2 regions of the Halomonas sp. H10-59 genome follow, and region 1 is predicted to be linked to the other one. Evidence: riboswitches for the same ligand, from Rfam matches in the RefSeq annotation. Region 1 holds a riboswitch; the other holds the start of a gene.
What was found. Region 1 has a riboswitch for thiamine pyrophosphate ahead of tenA (thiaminase II). Riboswitches for the same ligand answer to the same signal wherever they lie in the genome.

Region 1 (14,568 bases):
TGGCCCTAACGTCGCGGTAGCGGGCTGGGCCAGGATCAAATCAATAGCGCGTCATCGGCTGACCCGCTGAGCGCGACCCCTGATACGCGAACAACGAATAAACGAGAGGACGCCCATGTCCCAGCCAACGACACACGCCAAGCCCGAGACGCCCGTGACCGGATGGCGTCGCCATCTGGAGCCCGCCCGGGAGCGCATGCCGGGGGTGCTGATCTGCATCACCATTGCCCTGGCCACCACCTTTATCGCCGAACACTACGGTGGCCCGACCCTGCTCTACGCACTGCTGTTCGGCATGACCCTGCACTTTCTCAGCGAGCAGGGCCCTTGCCTGGTGGGGGTGGAGTTTGCCGCCCGCACCATCCTCAGGCTGGGTGTTGCCCTGCTGGGTGTACGCATCACCCTGGAGCAGGTGGCGGAACTCGGGATCGGCCCGGTGGTGACGGTGGTCGCCGGGGTGGTGCTGACCATTCTGGCGGGAAGCGTGCTGGCGCGACTGCTGGGGCTGAAAAATGACCTGGGACTGCTGACCGGCGGGTCGGTGGCGATCTGTGGCGCCTCGGCGGCGCTGGCACTGTCTGCGGCGATGCCGCGCAACGAGATCGCCGAGCGCAATACCATCCTGACCGTGGTTGGCGTGACGACGCTGTCCACCGCCGCCATGGTGCTTTACCCGCTGCTGGTCGGTGCGCTGGAACTGACCGATACCCAGGCCGGCATCTTTCTTGGTGGCACCATCCATGACGTCGCCCAGGTGGTCGGTGCCGGCTACATGATTTCCGATGAGACCGGCGACATCTCAACCTTCGTCAAGCTGTTGCGGGTCGCCATGCTGGTGCCGGCGGTGATGGTGTTCATGCTGCTGTTTCGCCGCGCCCGTGGCGGTGAAGGCGGCAAGGTGCCGATGTTCCCGAGCTTTCTGGTGGCCTTCGTGGTGCTGGTGCTGATCAACAGCCTTGGCGTGATTCCCCAGGTGATGGTCGAGGGCATGACCGACCTGTCGCGCTGGTGCCTGGTCACCGCCATCGCCGCACTCGGTATCAAGACCTCCTTCCAGAAGCTCGCCGTGGTCGGCTGGAAGCCGGTCATCCTGATGGTCGCCGAGACCGTCTTCCTGCTTGGGCTGGTGCTGGTGTGCCTGTATACCGGCATCGCCGAGTGGTAGCGAGCGGTCCCGGGCGAGTTAGAAAGCAACGCAAAGCCCACACAAATGCCAAGGCCCCGGTTCTCCGGGGCCTCGGCGTTTCTGACGGTCTGTGGCGCTGTTCTGGTCGTTACTGACCGGCCTGGATCGCGGTCAGCGCAATCGTATAGACGATATCCTCGACCAGGGCGCCCCGGGACAGGTCGTTGACCGGCTTGTTGAGGCCTTGAAGCATGGGGCCGATGCTGACCACCCGAGCGCTGCGCTGGACCGCCTTGTAGGTGGTGTTGCCGGTGTTCAGGTCGGGGAACACGAACACCGTGGCGCGGCCGGCCACCGGTGACTCCGGTGCCTTCTGCCGGGCCACGCTGGCGATGGCCGCAGCGTCGTACTGCAGCGGGCCGTCGATGGCCAGGTGCGGCGCCCGTTGCCTGGCGATGCGGGTCGCCTCGCGGACCTTGTCGACGTCGGCGCCGCTGCCGGACTCGCCGGTGGAGTAGCTGATCATGGCGACCCGCGGCTCGATGCCGAAGGCCTCGGCGCTGGTGGCGCTCTGCAGGGCGATCTCGGCCAGCGCCTCGGCGTCGGGGTCGGGGTTGACCGCGCAGTCACCGTAGACCACCACCTGGTCGGGCAGCAGCATGAAGAACACCGACGACACCTGGCCGTAGCCGGGGGCGGTCTTGATCAGCTGAAAGGCCGGGCGCACGGTGTTGGCGGTGGTATGCACGGCGCCGGAGACCAGGCCATCGACCTCGCCTTCGGCGAGCATCATGGTACCCAGCACCACGCTGTCATGAAGCTGGGCCTCGGCGGTCAGCGGGGTCAGCTTGCCCCGTCGGCGCTCGACCATGGGGGCGACAAAGCGACCACGCTCGGCGTCCGGGTCGAGGATCTGCAGGTCGTCGGGCAGTTCAAGGCCACGTGCCTTGGCCACCTCGAGGATGGCGCGGCGCTTGCCCAGCAGCACGCAGTTGGCGATGCCGCGGCGCTGGCACAGGATGGCCGCTTCCAGGGTGCGTGGCTCGTCGCCTTCGGGCAGCACGATTCGCCGACGCTTGTGCTGGGCCATGCTGACCAGTTGATGGCGGAAGGCCGCCGGTGACAGGCGGCGCTGGGCGTCGTCGTGAATCAGCGCCAGCAGCCAGTCACGATCCAGGTGATCGGCGACGAAGGCGCAGATGGCCTCGGCGCGCTCGTGATCATCCACCGGGATGCCGCCGGACATCTCGGTAAGCCGGGCCACGGTGGCGTAGCTGTCGGTGTCCACCGAGAGGACCGGCAGCCCCGAGGCCAGCGCCGGGCGACAGACGTCGATCAGCTGCTGGCTGGGTGACTCGCCGTGGGTCAGCAGAAGACCCGCCAGGGGCACGCCGTTCATGGTGGCCAGGGCCGCCGCCAGCAGGGTGTCGTCGCGATCCCCGGGGGACACGATCAGCTCGCCGGGACGCAGGGCGTAGAGCAGGTGCTCGGCGCTACGGGCCCCCAGCGTCGAGTGGGCGACGCGGCGGCGATCGGCCTCGCCGTGGTGCAGGATCCTGGCATCGAGGGCGCGGGCCACGTCTACCACTCGCGGTGCGGTCAGGGAGGCCCGGTAGGGCACCGCCGCGACCACCGGCAGGGTCAGGTCGGCGCCGATAGCGAGCTGCTGCTGCCAGTGCTGGCGGTGGGCGCGGGCCTCGACCTCGCTGACCGAGGCCAGGGTCTGGTCGATGGCCGAGCCGTCGCCGTCCCCCGGCAGTCGCATCAGCATGGCACCCAGGGTGCGCACCGAACCCACCGCGTCGATGCTCTGGCGATGGAACTGCAACTGCTTGGCCAGCTCCTGGGGATCGGCGATCTGGCCATCGGCGACCAGTACCACCTGGGCGTCGAGGGCACTGGCCAGGCGCACGTTGAGGTCGAAGGCGTAGGCGTTTCGCGGGAGTGGGCGAACGCCCTCCACCACGATCAGCGCCGGTGCCTTGCCGGTGGCAGGGCGGGCGACGCGGGCGTGACGCTCCACGGCGAGTTCCAGCAGACCATCGCGATCGTCGCGGCCGAGATACTGCTCCAGTGTCTGGCGCGAGATCGGACGCGGCGAACCTATGCCCAGGGTGCTGGCCACCAGCGAGCGGGCGCGTTCGTCGTTGTCACTTGCCTGCTCGCCACCTTCGGACTGGCTGAAGGGCTGCAGAAAACCCGCGTCCAGCCCTAGCGTATCCAGCGCACGAAGCAGGCCGAGGCCGGCGGAGGTGAGGGCGACGCCGTCGTCGATGGGGATCAGCAGCAGCGTGCGGGACTGGGTGCTCACAGAACCTCCTCGAGCGTTGGCGTGGACGTCAGGCTCGCGATCAATTCCCGGGTCTGGCTGGCGATATAGCCTTCTTCGTCGGTGGGGATGACGCGGATCTCCGGCGCCGAGCTGGCGCCTCGGTCGTGGATCTGGCCTTCCTCGCCACGCCCGAGGCTCTCGTTGGCGTCAGCGTCCAGGCGTACACCGAGGGCCTCCAGGTGGCCCAGCGTCCGGGCGCGCACCAGGGCAGAGTTTTCGCCGATGCCGCCGGTGAAGGCGATGCCGTCGATCCGGGGCAGGGCACAGGCCAGGCCCGCCAGGGACTTGGCCAGGCGGTAGCAGAACACCTCGATGGCCAGGCTCGCGCCGGCGTGACCTTCACTGGCGGCCTGTTCGAGCTCACGCATGTCGTTGGTCAGCTCGGACAGCCCCAGCAGTCCGCTCTTCTGGTTGAGCAACTGATCGACGCCCTCCAGCGACATGCCCAGCTGGCGCGCCAGGTGCAGGTGCAGGCCGGGGTCGACGTCACCGCTGCGGGTGCCCATCACCAGGCCTTCCAGCGGGGTCATGCCCATGCTGGTGTCCAGGCTTCTGCCGGCCCATACCGCGGTGGCGGAGCAGCCATTGCCCAGGTGGGCGATCAGCCAGCCGCCTTCACCACGGGCGCTGACTTCTGCCAGGCGGCCGGTCACGTAGGCATGGCTCGAGCCGTGGAAGCCGTAGCGACGGATGCCGTGTCGGCTGTAGAGCTCTTCGGGGATGGCGTAGCGGTAGGCGTGGGGCGGCAGGGTCTGGTGGAAGGCGGTATCGAACACCGCCACCTGAGGCAGATCCTCGAACAGCCGGCGCGTGGCGACGATACCGTCGAGGTTGGCCGGATTGTGCAAGGGGGCCAGGCTGATGGTCTGGCGAATGGTGCGCACCACGGCGTCGTCGAGCAGGGTAGCGGCGGTGAAGCGCTCGCCGCCGTGTACCACCCGGTGGCCGATACCGATGGGCCGGTGGACGTCAAGGTGCTCGAGGATGGTCTTGAGCGCCAGGGCGTGGGTCGCACGGGGAAGCGAGACCTCGCGGGCGCTGCCGTGTTCGTCCGTCAGCTTGAGGCGAGCCTCGTGGCTGCCCAGGCGCTCGGCGATACCGGACAGTCGAGGAGTGTCGGGAGCTTGATCGATCAGCGCGAACTTGATCGAAGAGGAGCCGCAGTTGATCACCAGAATCGGGGCTTTCATGCCATCTCCAGAAAAGACGCCTTGGTGAGGCGAGAATGCGTGGGATGGCGGCGAATCTAGCACCGCCCCGGGGCGCGAATAATTGGCCTGGGGAGGTAGTCGAACGGCTTTGCTGGTGGATCCGACGAAGCCGTGATGAGCGTCAAGTGCATGAATCTTCGGGTTGGACTTTTGTCTAACTTTGTGCGGCAGAACTGGAACCGGGCGTACAAGACGTGCATCCCCGAGCAGTCGAACGCTGCCCGGGGATGCGCCGGGGAGTGGCTTGTCTCAGACCTCCTTGTTCAAACCTCCTTGTACAGCTCCGCACCCTGTTCACGGAAGACCCGGGCGCGCTCCTCCATGCCGGCCATGACGGCGTCGCCGTCACCCTCCAGGCCGTTGTCGCGGGCGTAGTCGCGGACCTCCTGGCTGATCTTCATGGAACAGAACTTGGGGCCGCACATGGAGCAGAAGTGGGCCACCTTGGCGGAGTCCTTGGGCAGCGTCTCGTCGTGATAGGCGCGGGCGGTGTCAGGGTCGAGGCCCAGGTTGAACTGGTCCTCCCAGCGGAACTCGAAACGCGCCTTGGACAGGGCGTTGTCGCGGCGCTGGGCGCCGGGATGCCCCTTGGCCAGGTCGGCGGCGTGGGCGGCAATCTTGTAGGTGATGATGCCGGTCTTGACGTCGTCCTTGTCGGGCAGGCCCAGGTGTTCCTTGGGGGTGACGTAGCACAGCATGGCGCAGCCGTACCAGCCGATCATCGCCGCTCCGATGCCCGAGGTGATGTGGTCGTAGCCCGGGGCGATATCGGTCACCAGTGGCCCAAGGGTATAGAAGGGCGCCTCGTCGCAGTACTCGAGCTGCTTGTCCATGTTTTCCTTGACCAGGTGCATGGGCACGTGGCCGGGGCCTTCGATCATCACCTGGACGTCGTGCTTCCAGGCGATATGGGTCAGCTCACCCAGGGTCTTGAGCTCCGCCATCTGGGCCTCGTCGTTGGCGTCGGCCACCGAGCCCGGACGCAGGCCATCGCCCAGCGAGAAGGCCACGTCGTACTGCTTGCAGATCTCGCAGATTTCCTCGAAGTGGGTGTAGAGGAAGCTTTCCTGGTGATGGTAAAGGCACCACTTGGCCATGATCGAGCCACCGCGGGAGACGATGCCGGTGACCCGGTTGGCGGTCAGCGGCACGTAGCGCAGCAGCACGCCTGCGTGGATGGTGAAGTAGTCCACGCCCTGTTCGGCCTGCTCGATCAGGGTGTCGCGGAACACCTCCCAGGTGAGGTCCTCGGCCACGCCCTTGACCTTCTCCAGCGCCTGATAGAGCGGCACGGTGCCGATCGGTACCGGCGAGTTGCGGATGATCCACTCGCGGGTTTCGTGGATGTTCTGGCCAGTGGACAGATCCATGATGGTGTCGGCGCCCCAGCGGATGCCCCAGGTCATCTTCTCGACCTCTTGCTCGATGGAGGAGGTCACCGCCGAGTTGCCCAGATTGCCATTGATCTTCACCAGGAAGTTGCGCCCGATGATCATCGGCTCGGCTTCCGGGTGGTTGATGTTGGCGGGGATGATGGCGCGCCCGGCGGCGACTTCCTGGCGCACGAACTCGGGGGTGATCTCCTCTGGCAGACGGGCGCCGAAGCCCTGCCCGTGATGCTGGTGGCCAAGGATGCGCTCGACCTCATCGCTGCCTCGATAGTCATCGGCCAGGGCCTGTCGACGCTGGTTCTCGCGGATGGCGATGAACTCCATCTCCGGGGTGATGATGCCGCGGCGGGCGTAGTGCAGCTGGGTGACATTGCCGGCGCTGCCGTCGGCGCCACGACGTGCGCGGCGCGGCGTGCGGGTCAGTTCGAAACGCAGCGGGGCGAGTGTCGGGTCGTTGGCACGCCGGCGACCGTAGTCCGAGGTCGGTCCATCGAGCCATTCGGTGTCGTCGCGCTCCTCGATCCAGGGCCGGCGCAATTCGGCAAGCCCGTGACGCAGGTCGACCTCGACCTGGGGATCGGTGTAGGGGCCGGAGGTGTCGTAGACCAAGAGCGGCGGATTGGCCTCGTCGGCCCCGGAGGTGCGGGTCGCTGACAGCGAAATCTCGCGAAACGGCACCCGCAGGTCGTCGCGGGAGCCCTTTACATAGACCTTGCGCGAACCCGGCAGGGGCGTAACTGCGGCCTGGTCGACCTGGGCGGTCTCGGCCAGGAAGTGCGCGCTATGGCGGGGTTTGTTTGCGGAAACGGGTTGATCGAGCGGCATTGGCTTGTCCTTCTCACGGCACTGGGTGCTGGCGTTGTTGTGTGCATCGCGTGAGGAAGGAGGGGGCGTCGTGGCCTGGGCCGTGAGCGCTTGATCCCTACGCTGGTCCTCACCGCGATGCCATGGCATCGGGGTTACCCCCAGATCAGGTTCAACGGGTCCCATGCGCTGCATGATCTCAGCCGCCTCTGGCGGCCCCCCGTCAAGCGTGGTGCTGATTGTGTTAGTCGCTTAGATCGAGCCCCATCTGCCAGAAGTCGATCTCGAGTCGTGTCGCGTCGGCGAATATCCGTGACAGTCGTGCAAAGCGCTCGCCGGATACCTGGCCAAGCTGATCGTCGAGCCAGGCATGCTCCTGGCGCGCGGCGGCCTGGAAGTCGTCGCTTTCGTACATGGCGATCCAGGCGTCGAAGGGATTGTCTGCACCGCGCAGGGTGTCCGGGCGGGCGTTGAGCGTTCTCGCGATATCGGCGTAGCCGACCATGCAGGGGGCCAGCGCCACGTGCAGGTCCAGGAGGTCGCCGCGGCTGCCGGCGTCCAGCACGTAGCGGGTATAGGCCAGGGTGGCGCGGGCTTCGGGCAGCTCAGCGAGTTCGGCCTCGCCGATGCCCCAGTCGCGGCAGAAGGCGAGATGCAGGCCGAGTTCCACGTCGAGAATGGTCTTCATGCCGTCGAAGGCGCCGCGCAGCTCGTCGAGGCTGTGGCTCTTGTAGGCCGCCAGGGCGTAGGCCCGGGAGAACTGCAGTAGAAACAGATAGTCCTGCTTGAGGTAGTGACGGAAGCTGGCGTCGGCCAGTTCACCACGGCCAAGGGCGAGCACGAAGTCGTGTTCGATGTAGGCGTGCCAGTCATCGCGGCAGGCGTCGACAAGATCGGTAAAGCGGTAGCCCATGTTGCCTCCGGTTGGTGCGGATCCGGAGGGCGGCGGCCAAGGACACGGCGACGAGAAAGGAGGGAGGTGCGCGCGCAGGGGCAGACACCACCGCCTGATTCCCTACGCCGGTTCAAGGTGTGAAGCCACACCGCACCCGGATCAGGTTCCACGGGATCGGCGCTGGCGGCCGGTGATTCGTCACCCTGGCCCTGCGCCATCTCAGCCGGATTCACCGGCACCCCGTCAAGCGAGTCTGAATCGAGTCTAGCATGACCTCGAAGGGAGTCCACCTCGGCTTGGCAAGAACCGATCCCGATCAGTAGATACGCCGCTGGGGGGAGGAGGTTCCCACGATATCGCGAGAGTGCAACTGCCGAGATATCTGGAGAAGTTTCCGCATGGTTGAGAATGCATTTTATCCGATTGAGGAAATGTGGCGAAGTAGAGTCCTGATTGATCAATTCGACAAAGTTTCGACGATTTTGTTGTTGTTTAAAGGGATATTTGCGTGGTTTTTCTTGGATGTTCTCTGGATTGTGTTTGCGTGTTTTGCGGCTGCCTGATAGAGAAGATGTGAGAGAATCTAGAGTGAAAAAAGTACGTTTTTCACTCTAGATTCTGACATTCGTTGTGCGCTTGACGACTCCTTTGTGAAGAAGGGAAGAAAGTGACAGGTGTGTTGGTCCCGTTTTATTGGAAGCATTGGTTCGCCGAGTTTTCATGGAAGCTAAAAATGCTTGTTTTGCTCTCTTTTGAACCACCCGTGGGTCAGGGAAATGGTGCATGGGAAAGGTTTTATGAAGGGCTCCGGGGCCGTTGTCAGTGCTCGTTTCTCAACACAATAGACAAATATTTCGCCTATCTTTTTTTATGCAAATATTTTAGAAAGGAAGACGAGATGCCAGTGTTGGCGTAAACATTCCTATTCGTCGTGGCAATGGGTGATTTAAGATAGACGTTATCAATTTTGTTTGTTCACGACCGATATTATATCTTATATTTGAGGTGATTAATATGAATCCATATTCGACACTTCCAGACCGTGCCTTCTGGAAAAAAGCTGTATCCGAAAAGTCGATTTTTGACATATCCAATTTGTGGTCTCCAAAGTTCAAGATCACAAAGGATAGTAGGGTGGTTACCTTCGGTTCCTGCTTTGCGCAACATATTGGAAATGCTCTTGATAGCAGAGGGTTTAACTGGGTCTCGACAGAAACTCCACCCAAGGGGCTCTCGCAGGAAAATGCAAAAAAATACAATTACAATATTTTTTCGGCCAGAACCGGGAATATATACACCACCTCATTGTTGAAGCAGTGGGTAGAGTGGGCAACAGGGATAAAAGAGCCGCCTGAGGAGATTTGGGAAAAGAACGGACGGTTCTATGATCCCTTTCGCCCCGTGGTGGAACCAGAGGGTTTCTGTAGTAAAGAAGAGTTAATACTCTCTCAAGAGGAGACAATAAAAGCGTTTAGGGAATGCATCTTCTCATCAGACTTCTTTGTCTTCACCTTAGGGTTGACTGAAAGCTGGTTCAATTCGGAATACGGCTACGAGTATCCGATGTGTCCCGGGACTTCAGCAGGGACCTACCTGAAAGGTATCCATGCGTTCAAGAATCAGATGTATCCCTCTGTGATGAATGATCTGCGAGATGCCATAGAAATAATGCGTCATGAGAATCCTGAGTTACGCTTTATATTGACAGTTTCCCCTGTTCCTTTGGTAGCGACAAACTCCAGGAACAACGTGATCGTCGCTACAATGGAATCCAAGTCAGTGTTGCGTGCCGTGGCTGGGCAGATTTCTAGAGGTTGTAATTATGTGGATTATTTTCCTTCGTATGAAATAATCAACAGCCCGGTTTTCAAGGGGGTGTTTTTCGAACCCAATCAACGAAGTGTTAACCCCCACGGTGTCGATTTTGTGATGAATCATTTTTTTTCTTCTCTGAGGACAAAGTTTGGCGCTGAGATTTTCGGAAAACAAAACAAGAGGGTAGGTAACGTAAAGAAAATTAATGATCTGGTTTGCGAAGAAGAGATCTTCGACGCCTTTGGAGGTAAGGAATGAAGAAAAATATTTGTGTGCTGGGCAATAGCCACGTTGGTGCTTTGAAAAGAGCCTGGGACCTGATGCCAGAGTGGCATCAAGAATATAATCTTGTCTTCTTTACCGCTAGAAGTAATGGCTTGGGTGGACTGATTCTCATCGATAATAAACTGGTTCCAAAAACAGATAGATTAAAGAGAACCATCACCTATACATCGGGTGGCAAGAGTGAGGTTGATATCGTTGAATATGATCTATTCTTGATTTACGGACTTCAGATGGAAGTTTTTTTTGTCGAACCTGGCAAATTTTTTTCATCAGCAGTAATAAAGCAAACCGTGCTGGATAGTGTCAAGGGTACGACGTCCTGGAAGATCATGGAAATGATCAGGAGCGTGACCAACAAAAAGATATATGTTGGACATAATCCCCTGCCTATTCAGAAGAAAGGTGATGATAGAAGTTATCCTCCGGAAAGCTACCTGTCCGGAATAAAGTTGATGAACGATGAAGTATATGATAAATGCAATGCCGAGTTGATCGCTCAGCCTGCTGATACCATCGTCAACGGATGTTTTACGGAGCGGGAGCTCTCGAAGGGAAGTAAAAGATTGCCTGTAGGGGATGCCATGGATGAGGAAGCGCATCCAGACCATGATATCAGGCATATGAACGAAGAGTTCGGGAAAAAGTGGCTATCCTGCTTTTTAAGTAGAGATTGACAAAGGGTTTTCCTGGCGGATGTGTGTTATTCGGAGCTGGAGAACGCTCTTTGTAGAGCAAAGTGTTACCACCAGACAGCGGCAAACAGATGAATCATGGATCACGCCACTATGCTTGACGTGTAGTAGTCCGCTGGGATTCCCCCTCCGGATGATGCAAAAGGAGGGGGAGGACACAACGCTGTGCCACGGCACCGGCTCAGTCGACGGGCTTCTCGCCGGAGACCTCCGGCGCCGATTCCGTGCCGTGCTCGCGAAAGGACTGCACCGGCATCTCGCGGGGGACTTCCCGTGGCGGCTCGGCCGGGGTCGCCGGCGGCGGTGGTGCCTCGGCGACGCGAAGCTCGCCTACCACCGCCGGGGGGCGGGTCTCGCTCGGGACCAGCAACAGGCCGGCGCGCCTCAGGGCCCGGCCGATGCTCAGGCTGGAGCTCCAGCGGACCAGCGGAGCGGCCATCACCAGGCCGAGCCACACCGGCGTCAGCCAGATGAAGAAGCTCGGGGTGAAGGCCCAGGTCACCAGCGCCCACAAGGCGCCGATCAGTGACCATAGCCAGGTGTGGCGAAAGGCTTCCTTCCAGGGCAGGGCGCGGCCCTCGCGGGACTGTGGATCCCAGGCGACGGTGCGGCCGCTCAGTACCTGAATCACGAAACGACTGTGGAACACCATCATCAGCGGCGCGATGAGCATGGCAAACAGCGTCTCGAGCAGCATGCTGGCGACGAGCCGGGCCCGTCCGCCGTAGGCCTGCGGGTTCTGGATCAGCCCCAGCACCAGCCCCAGTACCTTGGGCATCAGCAGCATGCCCAGGGTGCCGATCAGCAGCGGCATGATCAGGTTGGGTGGGGCGATCGGCCAGTCGGGAAACAGCTGCGAACTCGAGGTGAAGAAGTTGGTCGGCACCAGCGCCCGGATCAGGGCGTCGATGGTGCTGATCACCAGGATCGCCAGCCACACCAGCGACGACAGGTAGGCGAGGGCGCCGAAGAAGAAGTGCAGACGGCTGAGCACGTGCAGTCCGCGTCCGCCAAGCAGGCGCATATGCTGCAGGTTGCCCTGGACCCAGCGCCGGTCGCGCTTGGCGTAGTCGAGGATATGACTCGGCATCTCTTCGAAGCTGCCGCCCAGGTCGGTGCGCATGCGCACCTGCCAGCCGGCACGGCGCAGCAACGCCGCCTCGACGAAGTCGTGGCTCAGGATATCGCCACCCAGCGGCGGCTTGCCGGGCAGCTCCGGCAGGCCACAGGCATCGGTGAAGGCGTCCACGCGAATGATGGCGTTGTGGCCGAAGTAGTTGGCCGCGGTGGCGTGCCAGAAGCTCAGACCGCTGGCCAGCATCGGCGAGTAGAGTGCAGCAGCGAACTGGTTGGCGCGGCCAAACAGGCTGTCCTGGCGCACTGGAATCGGCACCGTCTGCAACAGGCCAAGGCGCGGGTTGGCCATCATCTCGTCGATCAGCTCGATGACGGTCGTGCCGCTCATCAAGCTGTCGGCGTCGATCACCAGCATATAGTCGTAGTGGCTGCCCCAACGGGTGCAGAAGTCGCCCAGGTTGCCTGCCTTGCGCCCGACGTTACTGTCACGGTGGCGGTAGTGCAGTTGGCAGTGGCCTTCCAGACGCTTCTGCAGCTCGGCCATGGCGGCCTTTTCCTCGGCCACCACCTCGTCGTCGGTGCTGTCGCTGAGCACGAAGGCTTCCACCTCGATGCCTTGCGGCAGGTCATTCAGATCCTTGCAGGTGGCCTCGAGTCCGGCGGCGACTCGCAGCACGTCCTCGTTGTGGATCGGCATCACCAGGGCGGTGCGGGAGTGGGAGCCTTCGGGCCGCATGGGATAGGAATGGCGCGGCTTCAGGCTCAGCGGGTCACGCCCGGTCAGGTTGAGCACGAAGCCGATCAGCGCGCTCCAGAAGGCCATGGTGATCCAGCCGAAGGTGATCGCGAACAGGCCGATGATCGCCATCTCGAGCGGACTGATGCCCTCCACGTAGAGGATCCTGAACATGGTCCAGACCCCCAGCGCCGTGGTGGCGGCAATGGCCAGGCCGACGCCAAGACGTCGCAGGCGTGGCCAGGGTACCTCGGGAGTATGAGCGTTCATCAGGGGCTCCAGATGCTGTTCCAGGTTTCGCTCAGGCGCTCGCCACGAAGCATGAGGGTCAGGCGGATATCAGCGGGCTGGTCGCCGTCGGGCAGCAGCGTGAAGCTGGCGCGCCAGGTGTCATCGTCCGGCAGCGGTGTGACCTTGGCCTCGGCGGTCTCGCCGCTGGAGGTGGTCAGCGTCATCTCGACCGGTTGGCTGGCATCGAGTCCCTCGAGCTCACCGCCGCGGAAGTCGATGATGAACTGGCGCAGGCGCTCGTCGGGGGGATCGCTCTGTCCCGGCACACCGCCCCAGCCCTGGCGCGAACGCACCACACGAGCCAGCGGTTCGGCCGTGGGGGTGTCGCCGAAGGTCCAGGTACGATAGCGGTAGGTGCGGGAGTCGCCGGCCATCAGCGGGGTGGCGGGCACCCAGTAGGCGGTGATGTTGTCGTGGGCCTCGCTGTCGGTGGGGATCTCCACCAGCTCGACGTGGCCTTCACCCCACTCGCCCTGGGGTTCGACCCACTGACTGGGGCGACGCTCGTAGCGGGCCTCCATGTCCAGGTAGGCGTTGAAGTGCTGGGGCCGCTGGACCAGGCCATAGCCCTTGGGCGATGTGTCCTGCAGCCCGGAGATCTGGAGGCTTTCGGGGTTTTCCAGCACGCGCCATGTCCACTCGCCGGTGCTGGTGGCCATCAGCAGGCCGCTGGAGTCATGTACCCGGATGCGGTAGTCGTCCTCCTGGCGGCGATCCATCTCGCCATGCAGGAACATGCTGGTCAGCGGTGCGACGCCGAGCTTCTCGACGTCTTCCCTGGCAAACAGGCGTGCCTCGGTGTCGACCTGGGTGCGCTTGCCCGGGGCGATGTCGAAGCGGTAGGCGCCGGCCAGAGAAGGGCTGTCCAGCAGCGCCAGCACGGTCATGTGGGTATCGCCGGGCTGCGGCTTGACCAGCCAGTATTCGCGAAAGGCGGGAAACTCCTCGCCCTGGGGCAGGGCGGTGTCGATGGCCAGGCCACGGGCCGACAGGCCGTAGCCCTGGTCGCGGCCGACCAGGCGGAAGTAGGACGCGCCCAGAAATACCGCGAACTCATCCTTGTAGTCGGCGCGGTTGAGCGGGTAGTGCAGGCGAAAGCCGGCATAGCCGAGCCCACTCAGGTCGAGCTCGGCGAGGTCGGCGGCATCGTCGTCGTAGCGAAAGCGCTCAGGCTCGAAGGGCAGCGAGCGTACCTCGCCATCCTCCAGCAGGTGGATATCCACCGGCTGGTCATACAGAAAGCCTGGGTGGAAGAGCTCTACCTCGAAATCGCCATCATCCTTCCACAGTGCCCGCTCATCGCGGTAGCGAATCTGTCGGTAGCGGTCGTAGTCCATCTCGGTGAGGGCCTCGGGCAGCTCGGCCGAGGCCTCTTCATAGGGGGACGCGGCCAGTTCCTTGGCCCGGTTCGTGACCTGTTCGAACAGCGCGCCGGTCTCGACGGCCATGGCCGGCGTCGTCAATGCGGCGCTGGTGATGACGCCGACGAAGGCGAGCGCCAGGTTGCGCGAGCCAGGTCGCCGCCGTGGAAGGGTGTGTCGTGCTCGAGATATTGCCGTGTCCAAGTGCGCTCTCCTTGCGAGCGGACGAACGCCCGGTGGCTCGGGGTCGCCCGCTGGGGGTGTAGGGGATCCTTCTGCCGTTCACATCGATGGCATGTTCTATGCGACTTTCTATGTCGCTTTCTATGCCAAATCGAGCCAGCCTTTAATCTAGCCTATTGGCCGAGACAAAAGTTGCAATAGATGTCATTCGAGTGCATTTGAGGGTTTGTGCTAATTCGGGTTCCGTGTCGCCGATTAGCGACGGCGTTGGGGTGGGCAGGTTACTGAGCGGTAACAGGCGAAGTTGATGCACGAGCTTGCGGTCGAGGCAGCGCGTATCTACTGTGTAGATACGTACAGGAGGGGAGT
Region 2 (14,568 bases), 190 kb from region 1:
CTGGTGGTCGACGGCGGACTGGTGAAGGACTGATGGCCAACATGCACCTGAACCTGTTCATCATGGGCTGCGGCCACCACAAGGCGGCCTGGCGTCATCCCCGTTCCAGCGTCGAGCGCCTGGCCGATATCCGCTACTACGAGGAGCTGGCGCGGCTTGCCGAGCGGGGTCGCTTCGATGCGGTGTTCTTCGCCGATGGCCACGCCGCGGGCAACGTCGCCGACGGTCCACTGTGGACCCTGGAACCTCTGACCATGCTGGCGGCCATGGCGCGGGCCACCGAACACATCGGGCTGATCTCGACCGTCTCCAGCACCTTCTATACGCCGTTTCATGCTGCACGCATGCTGGCCTCTCTGGACCATATCTCCGGCGGACGCCTGGGCTGGAACCTGGTGACCTCGATGTTCGACAGCGAGGCGCGCAACCATGGGCTCGAGGCCATGCCAAGCCACGCCGAGCGCTATGCCCGGGCGGAGGAATTCGCCAATACCGTGCTGGCGCTGTGGGACTCCTGGAGTGACGACGCCCTGGTGAGGGACCGCCAGGGCGATTACGTCGACGCCAGCCGGGTCAGACCCGTTCACCATCACGGCGAGCACTTTCTGGTGGATGGCCCGCTGACGGTGCCGCGTCCGCCCCAGGGCCACCCGGTGCTGTTCCAGGCCGGCGCCTCGGATCAGGGCCGTGACCTGGCCGCGCGCTACGCCGAGGCCATCTACGCGGTGGCCTACGATCTGCCCTCTGCCCAGGACTACTACCGCGATCTTCAGGCCAGGGTAAAGGCCGCGGGCAGACCGAAGGTCGCGATCATGCCGGGGCTTGTCACCTACGTCGGCTCCACCGAAGAGGAGGCCAGACGCAAGCAGCGGGAGCTCGACGAACTGTTGCCGGTGGACAGCTCCCGGCGCCAGTTGAGTCAGTTCATCGGCCAGGACGTGAGCGACTGGGAGCTCGACGCCCCGGTGCCCGAGTTGCCGCCACTGGAGGCCTTCAGCGGGCCCAAGGGGCGCTACGCCACGATTCTGCGGATCATCGAGAGCGAACGACCGACGCTGCGCCAGTTGCTGGGACGGCTCGCCGCCGGTGGCGGCCACTGCACCATGGTCGGCACCCCGGAGCGTATCGCCGACGAGATGCAGCGCTGGGTCGAGCAGGGCGGGGCGGACGGCTTTAACCTGATGCCGCCGTCGCTGCCGGACAGCATCGAGGACGTGGTCGAACAAGTGGTACCGGAACTGCAGCGCCGCGGGCTGTTTCGACGCGAGTACCAGGGCCGCACCCTGCGCGACCACCTGGGGCTGGCGCGTCCCGGGCGCTGATGAGCCGGAACTGCCAGGGCCCTTGATCGCCAGGCCTTGAAACGACAACAGCGGGACGCGTCAGCACGTCCCGCTGTTTCTTGTCACACCTTGCCAGGCTGTCAGCGTGGCGGTGTCAGCTCTGGAAACGCCGCACCAGACTGCCCATGCGGGTGAAGTCATAGTCCTGGCGGGATGGCAGCAATTTCATTAGCACCAGCGAGACCAGCACCGGCACGAAGGCCGCCAGCAGGAAGGATTCCAGCAGGGTGGCGGTACCGCCGCTGGGAGACGGGAACATCGCCAGTCCGGCGACTAGGCCCGCAGCGGTGCTGAGGACCGCGTTGCGCCCGTCGTAGCGGCGATTGAACAGACCGAAGAACACCGGGAAGGCCGCCGCCGAGCACAGCAGGTCCGCCAACAGGAACAGATAGAGCACGCTGTAGCCCTGGGCTGCCACCCAGGTCACCGGCACCGCTGCGGCGACGATCAGCCAGCGTGCCAGGCGCATCAGGGTGGCTTCGCTGGCCTGGGGCAGCAGCCGGTGCATGTCGACGGCGATGATGCTGGAGGTGGCGTTGACGGTAGTGTCGGCGCTGCTCATCACCAGGGCCAGACCCAGCGGAATCAAGGCCAGGGCGAACCACAGCGGCACCTCGGACAGCAGCACGCTGAACAGCGCCACCGAACCGTCTCCCTCGAGCCCGAGGCCGACGAAGGCCAGGCCGAACAGGCCCATCAGCACGATCACCGGGAAGTTGAACAGCCCTGCGATCCAGAAGCCCCGCCGCAGCACCTTGCTGTCCCGGGCGGCGTAGATGCGCTGCCAGGTGCCCTGGTAGAACAGGCCGGTCAGCATCACCGCGATAAAGAACGTCAGACCGGCACGCAGGCCACCGGCATCGGTGACATCCAGCAACTGGGGCGCACGCTCCTGCAGGCCCTCGAGCGTCGGCGCGACGCCGCCGGCGGCCTGCCAGCCGAACACCAGCAGCAGCGCCAGCAACGGCAGGATCACCAGCATCTGTACCTTGTCGGTGAAGATGGTGGTGCGCAGGCCGCCGTAGAAGGTGTAAAGCAGGGTCGCGATCATCACCACGCAGGCGGTCAGCCACAGCGGGATCGGCGCCAGCAGGGTGACCATATGGGCGATTGCGGTGAGGCCTGCCGCCAGCGAGATGAACAGATAGAACAGCATGATCGTCAGGGTGAAGGCGTACATGGTGCGCCCGTAGCGATGGATCACGAACTCGGTGAGGCCGTGGCCTTCGGGGATCAGCTCACGCATGCGTCGTCCCAGCGGGATCATCACCAGGCGCGGGACCATGGAACCCAGCGCATAGCCCAGTACCGCGCTGATGCCGCCCCAGGTGGCCGCCTGGGCGGGGCCGAACAGGATCCAGGTGCCCAGGGTGGTGGCCACCAGGGTCAACACCGTGGCGCGGGTGTTCTGGCTGTTGCGAGCCGAGATGTAGTCATCCAGGCCGCCCTGACGACGTCGGGCGTAGATCAGGCCGGGGATGGCAAAGATGGCGGCGCATAGCAAAAGCCACAGCGCCGTCCAGGTGGGATCGAGCATCATCGAAAGAAGACCTCTTTCTTGTCGTTGTCCGCAGGGACCGGTGGACAGGCGGGACGAGCGGCGGACAGGAAGAAAGAGGAGATAGCGCAACCATCCTTCCCTTCGCCGGCATGACCCGGATCAGGTTCAAAGGGTTACCGCGTGATGCGGAATCTCAGCCGTCAGGCTCCCCCAGGAATGCGCACAGCGTAGGACCGCCTCCGATGGCTGTCAATTGGCGCTTTGGCCGCAGCGACGGGGCGTCAGACGGTGGGCGAGGTGCGCAGGCTGTGCCAGCCATCGTAAAGCCAGTTCGCCGCCCGGCGTGGATCGATGTCAGCCATCGCCAGATAGCCATGACAGCAGGCCTCGCGGCTCGCTCGCGCAATGGTCGAGGCGTCGGTGGCGTCCATCACCAGGGTGCGTCGGTGCCCGCCGCCGCCGTGCAGGAAGGGGGCCGCGGGCGCGCGCTGGAACTCGACGCCTGCCGGCAGGGGCGCTGTCGAGTGATGCGTGTCGGGGTAGTCCGGGGCGCACAGGATGACCTCGAAGCCGAGCCGTTGTCCCTGGCGCGCCAGGTCGGCATTGACCGGGGAGTGGCCGGTCAGCACCAGACGCAAGGCCGGCTGGATCAGCACCTCGACGACGTCGTCGCCGATCTGGACCAGCGGACTGGTTGGCGTGGGTCGCTGCAGGTTCATGGACGTACTGCCCAGGCTGACGCGGCGAATCAGCGATGGCTGGCCGGCGAGCGTTGCATGGATGACCTCCAGGTGCACCAGGATGTCGCTGCTCGGTGACAGGCGCTCGACCAGACAGGGGGTACCGTCGTTGGCGTTGTTGTCGATATTGACCAGGCAGGCGCCGCCGTCCCGGGTCTGGGTCAGCAAGATGGGCTGTCCGGCGTACCCGGGGCCATCGGCATCGCTGGTGACGCTCAGGTGGGGGAAGGCGGGAGCAGGGGTGTCCAGGCGCGTGCACAGCCAACTGGTATCCCCGCGATTGGCCAGCGTCAGGGCGTGTTCGATGGCGACAAGGTCCTGGTGGATCATGGGCAGCTCCCGCGGCGGTGTCGGCGACGCCAGCATAACGTGGAAGCGGGCAAGCGAAATAATCCGGCATCTATAAGCATCTTTTCATAGTCTAGAGAAGACGGCACGCGTGCCGCCAGGGTATTGACCTGCTGCCGGTCCAGGGCAGGGCTTACGCAAGGAGTTGTCCTCATGGAGCGTTTTGCCTGGGTGGAAGAGGCATTGGTGTCGTCCGGAACGGTGCTGGTACGCCTGACGCCGGAGTTGCAGGTGCACGACGTGGTCGGTGATGCCGTGCGCGTGCTGGGCGAGCCTGGAGAGGTCTGGATCGGGCGGGGGCTGGCAGAGCTGCCTGGCGAGGCCGCGGCGGTCGCCGAAGCCTGGGTCTCCCGGGGTGCCGTTCACGCTGCCAAGCCTTCGATGCCGCTGGAATTGGGCGATGGTAGCTGCTGTCGCCTGGCCGATGGTGGGCTGGTGCTGCGACTGTCGGCTCGGCAGAAGGCAAGCCGCGGTGTCATCGCGCGGATGGCCGACCACCTGCCGGTGATGGTGGCCTACGTCGACCGCGACTTCTGCTTCCGTTTCAACAATCGTGCCTACCTCGACTTCATCGGCCAGCCTGCCGAGGCGCTGATGGGGCAGCCGGTGTCTTCGGTGCTCGATGCAGACTCCTACGCCAAGATCCGGCCACGTTTCGACCTGGCGCTGGCGGGGCAGGAGGTCAGCTACGAGGATTCCCTGGTGCTCCAGGACGGTCGCCAGATCTACTTCAAGGTCCACTATCTGCCGGACGTGGTGGAAGATGAAGTGATGGGCTTCTACGCCATCATCCAGGACGTCTCCGAGTATCGCTCGATGATCCAGTTGTTACGGGATGTCCATACCGGGGTAAATCGCACCGATATCGGAGTATCAGAGATCGTCGACATGCTGCTGCGTGACGCCTTGAGCTACCTGAGGCTGGATATCGCGCTTGTCAGTCAGGTCGAGGGGGAGCGTTACACGGTGCGCTGGGCGGCCTCGGATAATGCGCCAGTAGGGGCCGGCGACAGCTTTGCACTGGGTGACACCTACTGTCGGCTGACCCTCGACGCCGATGACGTCTTCCATACCCACCGCGCCGGGCAGGACGAGCGAGTCAAGGGCCACCCCTGCTACGAGAACTTTCAGCTGGAGACCTATATCGGTGCACCGCTGCGGATCCAGGGCAAGGTCTGGGGGACGCTGAACTTCTCCAGTCCGTCGGCGCGGCGGCACGCCTTCAGCGAGGTCGACATCGAGTTGGTCCGACTACTGGTCGGGGCCGTCGAACGTGTCATTTCCAACGAGATGGAGGTCGAGCGTATTCGCCTCGAACGTGATCAGCTGGAAGACCAGGCGATGACCGATGCCTTGACCGGACTCCCCAATCGAAGCCAGCTGGATCGCCACGTCACCCGCCTGATCGAGGAATGCGACAGTGGCGGGATGGTGTTCTCGCTGGCCGCGGTCGATATCGACTTCTTCAAGCAGGTCAATGATGGTTTCGGTCACGCGGCCGGTGACCAGGTGCTCACCTGGCTGGCGCAAACAGTAGCCAACTGCCTGCGTGATGGCGATCTGGTGGCGCGCACCGGCGGCGAGGAATTCGTGGTGGTCATGCGGCGCACCGCCTTGCCCGAGGCGATCAAGGCGGCCGAGCGGGTGCGTCGCGCGGTGGAAGGGGGGGGAATCACCCTGTCGGATGGACAGGCGATTCGCATCACCATCAGCATCGGCGTCAGCCAGTATCGCAAGGGGGAGGGGTTTGCACCGCTGTTCGAGCGCGCCGACCGGCGCCTGTACAGCGCCAAGCGCAGTGGTCGCAACCGCGTGTGCGCCGCGACGGACGGAGAGTCGTCGCAAGAGGCCTCCCGCGTCTAGTCGCTGAAACATGAAAAGAGACCTCTACTGAGCAAGGCGGTGCGGTGCTGAATTGAATGCCACGGCGGGCGGATCGAGGATGGCCTCGAGAGATTGCAAGAGAAGCTTGTTAGCCGCTGTTCGACATGCTGAATCCTGCACCTGCGGAATCGAGAAGGATCTCGCAGTGTGGCTGATGTCATTCAGATGACGGCGGTGTGAAATTTTTTCACACGAAGTGCTTGCCAAGGCCGGTCCCAATCCGTAAAGTACGCATCCGCTGCCGGCGACGAGCAAACGTCACAGGCGGTGAAGGGTGGTAAAAGTGATTGTTTTAAAAAGGCTTTTTCAAGTCTTCGAAAAATTCTCCACTTGACGGGCAACGAGAAATCGGTAAAATGCTCGCCACTCGATCGGAGTCGCCAGGACGGCATCGCAGGATGCGCGCCAGGCTCGCTTCGCTTTCTCTTGGGTCCTGCAGGCATCGCTTGCACGGCGAAAAAAGAAAGCCTTGACGAAGCGCTTCGATTCTGTAGAATACGCCTTCCTCGCAGGGCGCTGCGACAAGCCTTCGGGCTGCGGCGCAGCAAAGCGAGACGCTCTTCCGGCTGGTTTGGCCGAGGGCACGCTCTTTAAAAATTGATCAGGTAATTCATGTGGGCGCTTGCCGATGAGTCAGTGACACTGTCACTGAAATATCAAGGCAAGCGACTCGTCAAACGAGACGTTTGAACCTTGAGCCAAGTTTGGTCCGCTTAACGGACTATCAGACTTTAAACTGAAGAGTTTGATCATGGCTCAGATTGAACGCTGGCGGCAGGCCTAACACATGCAAGTCGAGCGGAAACGATCCTAGCTTGCTAGGAGGCGTCGAGCGGCGGACGGGTGAGTAATGCATAGGAATCTGCCCGGTAGTGGGGGATAACCTGGGGAAACCCAGGCTAATACCGCATACGCCCTACGGGGGAAAGCAGGGGATCTTCGGACCTTGCGCTATCGGATGAGCCTATGTCGGATTAGCTAGTTGGTGAGGTAACGGCTCACCAAGGCTGCGATCCGTAGCTGGTCTGAGAGGATGATCAGCCACATCGGGACTGAGACACGGCCCGAACTCCTACGGGAGGCAGCAGTGGGGAATATTGGACAATGGGCGAAAGCCTGATCCAGCCATGCCGCGTGTGTGAAGAAGGCCTTCGGGTTGTAAAGCACTTTCAGTGAGGAAGAAAGCCTTGAGGTTAATACCCTCGAGGGAGGACATCACTCACAGAAGAAGCACCGGCTAACTCCGTGCCAGCAGCCGCGGTAATACGGAGGGTGCGAGCGTTAATCGGAATTACTGGGCGTAAAGCGCGCGTAGGCGGCTTGATAAGCCGGTTGTGAAAGCCCCGGGCTCAACCTGGGAACGGCATCCGGAACTGTCAGGCTAGAGTGCAGGAGAGGAAGGTAGAATTCCCGGTGTAGCGGTGAAATGCGTAGAGATCGGGAGGAATACCAGTGGCGAAGGCGGCCTTCTGGACTGACACTGACGCTGAGGTGCGAAAGCGTGGGTAGCAAACAGGATTAGATACCCTGGTAGTCCACGCCGTAAACGATGTCGACTAGCCGTTGGGCTCCTTGAGAGCTTTGTGGCGCAGTTAACGCGATAAGTCGACCGCCTGGGGAGTACGGCCGCAAGGTTAAAACTCAAATGAATTGACGGGGGCCCGCACAAGCGGTGGAGCATGTGGTTTAATTCGATGCAACGCGAAGAACCTTACCTACCCTTGACATCGAGAGAACTTTCCAGAGATGGATTGGTGCCTTCGGGAGCTCTCAGACAGGTGCTGCATGGCTGTCGTCAGCTCGTGTTGTGAAATGTTGGGTTAAGTCCCGTAACGAGCGCAACCCTTGTCCCTATTTGCCAGCGATTCGGTCGGGAACTCTAGGGAGACTGCCGGTGACAAACCGGAGGAAGGTGGGGACGACGTCAAGTCATCATGGCCCTTACGGGTAGGGCTACACACGTGCTACAATGGCCGGTACAATGGGTTGCGAATCCGCGAGGTGGAGCTAATCCCATAAAGCCGGTCTCAGTCCGGATCGGAGTCTGCAACTCGACTCCGTGAAGTCGGAATCGCTAGTAATCGTGAATCAGAATGTCACGGTGAATACGTTCCCGGGCCTTGTACACACCGCCCGTCACACCATGGGAGTGGACTGCACCAGAAGTGGTTAGCCTAACTTCGGAGGGCGATCACCACGGTGTGGTTCATGACTGGGGTGAAGTCGTAACAAGGTAGCCGTAGGGGAACCTGCGGCTGGATCACCTCCTTAAACGACACGTCATCTGACTGTCGGTAAGTGCTCACAATGAATTACCTGATCGATAGAGCGGTTAACGGAACTTTAAGTTGGACGTTTGTGCTTCATTAGCAAGCCACAAGCCGCCAGCTTAGAGTTTTGTGCTCTAATGCTCTTTAACAATGTATATCATGCTGACAAAGTAAGATACGTTTCAAGCGTATCCGGCAATTGTCGTGACATCATCGATTGACAGACCCTTTGGGGTTATATGGTCAAGCGATGAAGCGCATACGGTGGATGCCTAGGCAGTCAGAGGCGATGAAAGACGTGGAAGCCTGCGATAAGGTTCGGCGAGGTGGCAAACGACCTGCGACCCGGACATCTCTGAATGGGGAAACCCACCCAAGGTAACTTGGGTATCTCATGTTGAATATATAGACATGAGAGGCGAACCGGGGGAACTGAAACATCTAAGTACCCCGAGGAAAAGAAATCAACCGAGATTCCCCTAGTAGCGGCGAGCGAACGGGGACCAGCCCTTAAGCAACACAACTGGTAGGTGAACAGACTGGGAAGTCTGGCCATAGTGGGTGATAGCCCCGTAACCGAAACCTGAGTGTTGTGAAATCGAGTAGGTCGAGGCACGTGAAACCTTGACTGAAGACGGGGGGACCATCCTCCAAGGCTAAATACTCCTGACTGACCGATAGTGAACCAGTACCGTGAGGGAAAGGCGAAAAGAACCCCGGAGAGGGGAGTGAAATAGATCCTGAAACCGTATGCGTACAAGCAGTGGGAGCCAACTTGTTTGGTGACCGCGTACCTTTTGTATAATGGGTCAGCGACTTATTTTCAGTGGCGAGCTTAACCGTATAGGGGAGGCGTAGAGAAATCGAGTCTTAACTGGGCGACCAGTCGCTGGAAATAGACCCGAAACCGGGCGATCTATCCATGAGCAGGTTGAAGGTTGAGTAACATCAACTGGAGGACCGAACCAGGATCTGTTGAAAAAGATTTGGATGACTTGTGGATCGGAGTGAAAGGCTAATCAAGCCCGGAGATAGCTGGTTCTCCTCGAAAGCTATTTAGGTAGCGCCTCACGTATCACCGCCGGGGGTAGAGCACTGTTTCGGCTAGGGGGTCATCCCGACTTACCAACCCGAGGCAAACTCCGAATACCGGTGAGTGCAAGCGTGGGAGACACACAGCGGGTGCTAACGTCCGTTGTGAAAAGGGAAACAACCCAGACCGTCAGCTAAGGTCCCGAAATCCTGGTTAAGTGGGAAACGATGTGGGAAGGCTTAGACAGCTAGGAGGTTGGCTTAGAAGCAGCCATCCTTTAAAGAAAGCGTAATAGCTCACTAGTCGAGTCGGCCTGCGCGGAAGATGTAACGGGGCTCAAACCAGGTACCGAAGCTACGGGTGTGTTCGCATCACTTAAGGTGATTCGATAGTGTCAGTTCGCTACCATCGCGAAGCGATGGCAAAGCGCTTCCCGAACGTTGAGTCGGGCAGGGCAAGGTGAACGGCCTGAGTCATTTTAAGGATGCGAACACGCGGTAGAGGAGCGTCGTGTAAGCCGATGAAGGTGTGTTGAGAAGCATGCTGGAGGTATCACGAGTGCGAATGCTGACATGAGTAACGACAAGGGGAGTGAAAAACTCCCCCGCCGGAAGACCAAGGGTTTCTGTTCGACGCTAATCGGAGCAGAGTGAGTCGGCCCCTAAGGCGAGGCCGAAAGGCGTAGTCGATGGGAAACGGGTCAATATTCCCGTACCTCACAGTATTGCGATGGGGGGACGAAGAAGGCTAGGTGAGCCAGGCGTTGGTTGTCCTGGTGAAAGCCGGTAGGCTGAGGATTCAGGTAAATCCGGATCCTCAAGGCCGAGAGGCGAGACGAACTGACTACGGTCAGGAAGTCATCGATGCCACGCTTCCAGGAAAAGCCTCTAAGCTTCAGATACTGTGAGACCGTACCCCAAACCGACACAGGTGGTCAGGTAGAGAATACCAAGGCGCTTGAGAGAACTCGGGTGAAGGAACTAGGCAAAATGGTGCCGTAACTTCGGGAGAAGGCACGCCGCATTAGGGTGAAGGTCCTCGCGACCGGAGCCTGACGCGGTCGAAGATACCAGGTGGCTGCAACTGTTTATTAAAAACACAGCACTCTGCAAACGCGCAAGCGGACGTATAGGGTGTGACGCCTGCCCGGTGCCGGAAGGTTAAGTGATGGTGTTAGCTCACGCGAAGCTCCTGATCGAAGCCCCGGTAAACGGCGGCCGTAACTATAACGGTCCTAAGGTAGCGAAATTCCTTGTCGGGTAAGTTCCGACCTGCACGAATGGCGTAATGATGGCCACGCTGTCTCCACCCGAGACTCAGTGAAATTGAAATCGCAGTGAAGATGCTGTGTACCCGCGGCTAGACGGAAAGACCCCGTGAACCTTTACTACAGCTTCACACTGGACGCTGATGTTGCTTGTGTAGGATAGCTGGGAGGCTTTGAAACCCTGTCGCCAGATGGGGTGGAGCCAACCTTGAAATACCAGCCTGGCATCATTGGCGTTCTAACTCAGGACCGTAATCCGGTTCGAGGACCGTGTGTGGTGGGTAGTTTGACTGGGGCGGTCTCCTCCCAAAGAGTAACGGAGGAGCACGAAGGTACCCTCAGCACGGTTGGAAATCGTGCAGTGAGTGCAAGAGCATAAGGGTGCTTAACTGCGAGACAGACACGTCGAGCAGATACGAAAGTAGGTTCTAGTGATCCGGTGGTTCTGTATGGAAGGGCCATCGCTCAACGGATAAAAGGTACTCCGGGGATAACAGGCTGATACCGCCCAAGAGTTCACATCGACGGCGGTGTTTGGCACCTCGATGTCGGCTCATCACATCCTGGGGCTGAAGTCGGTCCCAAGGGTATGGCTGTTCGCCATTTAAAGTGGTACGCGAGCTGGGTTTAGAACGTCGTGAGACAGTTCGGTCCCTATCTGCCGTGGGCGTTGGAGATTTGAGAAGCGCTGCTCCTAGTACGAGAGGACCGGAGTGGACGTACCTCTGGTGTTCCGGTTGTCACGCCAGTGGCATTGCCGGGTAGCTATGTACGGACGGGATAACCGCTGAAAGCATCTAAGCGGGAAGCCCCCTTCAAGATGAGATCTCCCTGAGGCCTTGAGCCTCCTAAAGGACCCAGCAAGACCAGCTGGTTGATAGGCCGGGTGTGGAAGCGCTGCAAGGCGTTGAGCTAACCGGTACTAATGGTCCGTGAGGCTTGACCATATAACACCCAAAGGGTTTTGGTCGATGATGTCTCGAATTAATTGACGGATACGTGGGACGTATCGAGCAGGACTTTGTCAGTATTGATGTACATTGCCTTTTTCCGCCTGACGACCATAGCGAGTGGGAACCACCTGATCCCTTGCCGAACTCAGAAGTGAAACCGCTCAGCGCCGATGGTAGTGTGGGGTCTCCCCATGCGAGAGTAGGTCATCGTCAGGCATTTATTCAGAAGAAGCCCGGTTATCGAGAGATAATCGGGCTTTTTCATATGCATGGGAAGACCCCTCTCTTTATATGTGGGGCCGCGCCGATAACCCCCTCGGCGCGGTCCGGCCGCTCGCAAGCTCGCGTCGTTCGTCACCCCTTGCGGCGTTGCCGCAAAAGCTCGGGGTGACTCACCCCCATGCGAGCGAACTTGTTGTCTAAGCGTCATCGTCAGGCATTTATTTAGAAGAAGCCCAATTCCAGGAGGAGTTGGGCTTCTTTCGTTTCTGCTTCCCATGCGGAATGCTGCTCTGGATGGAACAAAGGTGCTAAAGAAAGATCGAAATGGCATATTCATCGTACACAGAGCGAAGGAGGTGCCAGATGCAACGAATTCGTCATTCCGAGGGGCGGCCACAGGTGACGGGGTTCTTCGATACCGCGACATCGAGCGTCCAGTACGTGGTCACGGACCCCGATACCAGACGGTGTGCCATCATCGATCCGGTGCTTGATTTCGATGCGGCCTCCGGTGCGACGTCCACCGCCAGCGCGGATGAACTGCTTGGCTACGTGAAGGAGCACGGCCTCGAAGTGGAGTGGGTGCTGGATACCCATCCCCATGCCGATCATCTGTCGGCGGCGCAGTATCTCAAGCAGCAGACGGGGGCGCCGACGGCGATTGGGCAGAAGATCACCGAGGTACAGGCGCTGTGGAAGGATATCTATCATTGGCCGGAGCTGGCCTGCGACGGTAGTCAGTGGGACAGGCTGTGGGCCGAGGGGGATCGCTTCTCCATCGGTAGTCTCGAGGTCGAAGTGATGTTCTCTCCCGGGCATACCCTGGCGTCGGTGACCTACCGCGTCGGTGATGCTGCCTTCGTCCACGACACCCTGTTTCAGCCTGACTTCGGCACGGCCCGGGCAGACTTTCCCGGTGGCGACGCTCAGGCGTTGTGGCAGTCGATACAGGACCTGCTTGCCTTGCCGGAAGATACCCGCATATTTACCGGGCACGACTATCGCCCTGGAGGCCGGGAGCCCCGGTGGGAGAGCACGGTGGCTGAGCAGCGCCGTGACAACATCCATCTCCAGGGTCAGCACGAGGCCGGCTACATCGCCATGCGCAATGGACGCGACCAGGACTTGCCGATGCCTGCGCTGATGTTGCCGTCACTCCAGGTGAATATTCTGGGAGGGCGTTTGCCCAAGGCAGAGTCCAACGGTCGTCGCTACCTCAAGATCCCGCTGAACGCCTTTTAAGCGCCGCAGCGGCGGCTGAGAACGGCTTCCGAGACTGAACCCGTGAATATCTCGGCGGCGGGCGCTTGGGCATGCGTCTCTGGTGAAGTGTCTGCTTTCACGCTAGGTTGGTCAGACGGTGATTGGCTTGCAAGCTCACAAAGGAGGCAGCATGCCCCGTCTCGACCGCTATGGACTGGCGACGCGCACCATCCATGGCCAGCAACAGCGTGATCCCTTCGGCAGTCCCCATATGCCGATCTACGACACCACGACCTTCGCCTTCGATGATACGGCCTCTCTGCGAGAGGTCGGAGAAGGGAAGAAGCGTGGAGGATTTTATTCGCGCTATGGCATGAATCCGACGCTGTACGCCCTCGAGGATGTGTTGGCAGGACTGGAGGGGGCCGAGGCCGCCCTGAGTTTCAGTGCAGGGATGGGGGCCATCAGCGCCTTGCTGCTGGCCCACGGCAAGAAAGGGGTGGTGGGCTACGGTGAGATCTACGGTGGCACTCTGGGGCTGATGGCGAAGGGGTTGCCAAGCCTCGGTTATCCCGTCGACCTGGTGTTGGGCGATGAAGGCGACGCTCTCGAGCGGAGGCTACGCGAGGGCATTGGTCTGGTCTTCGTGGAGACACCGAGCAACCCGACCCTTGCCATCACCGATATCGAAAAGCTGGCTAGGCAGGCGCACGCCCATGGCGCACTGGTGGTGGTGGACAATACCTTTGCCACGCCGGTCAACCAGCTGCCGCTGCCACTCGGCGCCGATCTGGTGGTGCACAGCGCCACCAAATATCTGGGAGGGCACAGTGATCTCACCGCAGGGGCGGTGATGGGCACTCGTGCGTTGCTGGAGCCTATCGATTGGTGGCGTCAGTCCCTGGGCAGTGCACCATCGCCGCAGACAGCGTCATTGTTGTCGCGAAGCCTCAAGACCCTGTCGGTTCGAGTGGCGCAGCACAACCGTTCGGCGCAGACGATCGCCGAAGCGCTGCAATCGCATGCGGCAGTACGTCGTGTCCACTATCCTGGTCTGACGAGTCACCCCGGGCACGAGGTGGCCAGGCGGCAGATGCGTGGGTTCGGGGGCATGTTGACGCTCGAGCTGGAGGCGGACCTTTCGTTGACGGAGAAGATCGCGGAATCGCTTCGCTGGTTTGCCCTGGCACCAAGCCTGGGTGGCGCCGAAAGTCTGGTGACTCAGCCCCGCACGACCACCCACGTGGACTTGAGCGACGAGGAACGCCAGCGCAGAGGTATTTCGGACAGCATGTTGAGATTGTCGATAGGGCTCGAGGACGTGGAAGACCTGCTCGAGGATCTCGATCAGGCGCTGAGGCTTGCTTGAAGCAGCATGAAGAAGGCGGGGCAGGTCGATGCTATCTCGGCACGGCGATCGTCTTGCCTGTATTTTTGAGCCTGGCCTGCGCGCGTCGGTGGTGACGCCGATCGTGTGATGGGCGCTTATGCCTTCGGCTCCAGGGCGATTGATGGAGTCCAGTGTCAGGAGAAAGGGATGTTCGATACGCTTGGTCTTGCCCTGGTGATCGGTGTCGGCGGGACGGCGCTGCTGGATCTGTGGAATTGGCTGTTGAACAAGTCGATAGGGCAACCACTGCCACCCTGGCATCTGGTCGGCCGCTGGTTTTCGGGCTTGCCCAAGGGGAGACTGGTCCATCGGCAGGGGATCGCTTCCTCGCCTGCGATCGGCGGGGAGCTCGCCATCGGCTGGATCATGCACTACGTCGTGGGCGTGAGCTTTGCCTTGGCGCTGTTGTTGGTG

Region 2: another riboswitch for thiamine pyrophosphate. It lies ahead of NFG57_RS06635 (sodium:solute symporter family protein); the one in region 1 lies ahead of tenA (thiaminase II).

The regions. Positions count from the first base shown of each region.
Region 1 covers NZ_CP098828.1:1,291,255-1,305,822, forward strand. Annotated here, with positions in the region: gene NFG57_RS05800 (putative sulfate exporter family transporter) at 116-1,165, shown strand; gene pta (phosphate acetyltransferase) at 1,275-3,437, opposite strand; gene NFG57_RS05810 (acetate kinase) at 3,434-4,648, opposite strand; gene thiC (phosphomethylpyrimidine synthase ThiC) at 4,933-6,885, opposite strand; TPP riboswitch at 6,963-7,097, opposite strand; gene tenA (thiaminase II) at 7,109-7,777, opposite strand; TPP riboswitch at 7,859-8,012, opposite strand; gene NFG57_RS05825 (GSCFA domain-containing protein) at 8,774-9,832, shown strand; gene NFG57_RS05830 (hypothetical protein) at 9,829-10,533, shown strand; gene mdoH (glucans biosynthesis glucosyltransferase MdoH) at 10,733-12,634, opposite strand; gene NFG57_RS05840 (glucan biosynthesis protein) at 12,634-14,220, opposite strand.
Region 2 covers NZ_CP098828.1:1,480,494-1,495,061, forward strand. Annotated here, with positions in the region: gene NFG57_RS06625 (3-oxoacyl-ACP reductase) at 1-33, shown strand, start outside; gene NFG57_RS06630 (LLM class flavin-dependent oxidoreductase) at 33-1,322, shown strand; gene NFG57_RS06635 (sodium:solute symporter family protein) at 1,438-2,883, opposite strand; TPP riboswitch at 2,964-3,066, opposite strand; gene NFG57_RS06640 (hypothetical protein) at 3,126-3,914, opposite strand; gene NFG57_RS06645 (diguanylate cyclase) at 4,086-5,795, shown strand; rRNA gene NFG57_RS06650 (16S ribosomal RNA) at 6,550-8,087, shown strand; rRNA gene NFG57_RS06655 (23S ribosomal RNA) at 8,328-11,333, shown strand; rRNA gene rrf (5S ribosomal RNA) at 11,440-11,555, shown strand; gene NFG57_RS06665 (MBL fold metallo-hydrolase) at 11,925-12,803, shown strand; gene NFG57_RS06670 (aminotransferase class I/II-fold pyridoxal phosphate-dependent enzyme) at 12,955-14,133, shown strand; gene NFG57_RS06675 (DUF2938 family protein) at 14,302-14,568, shown strand, end outside.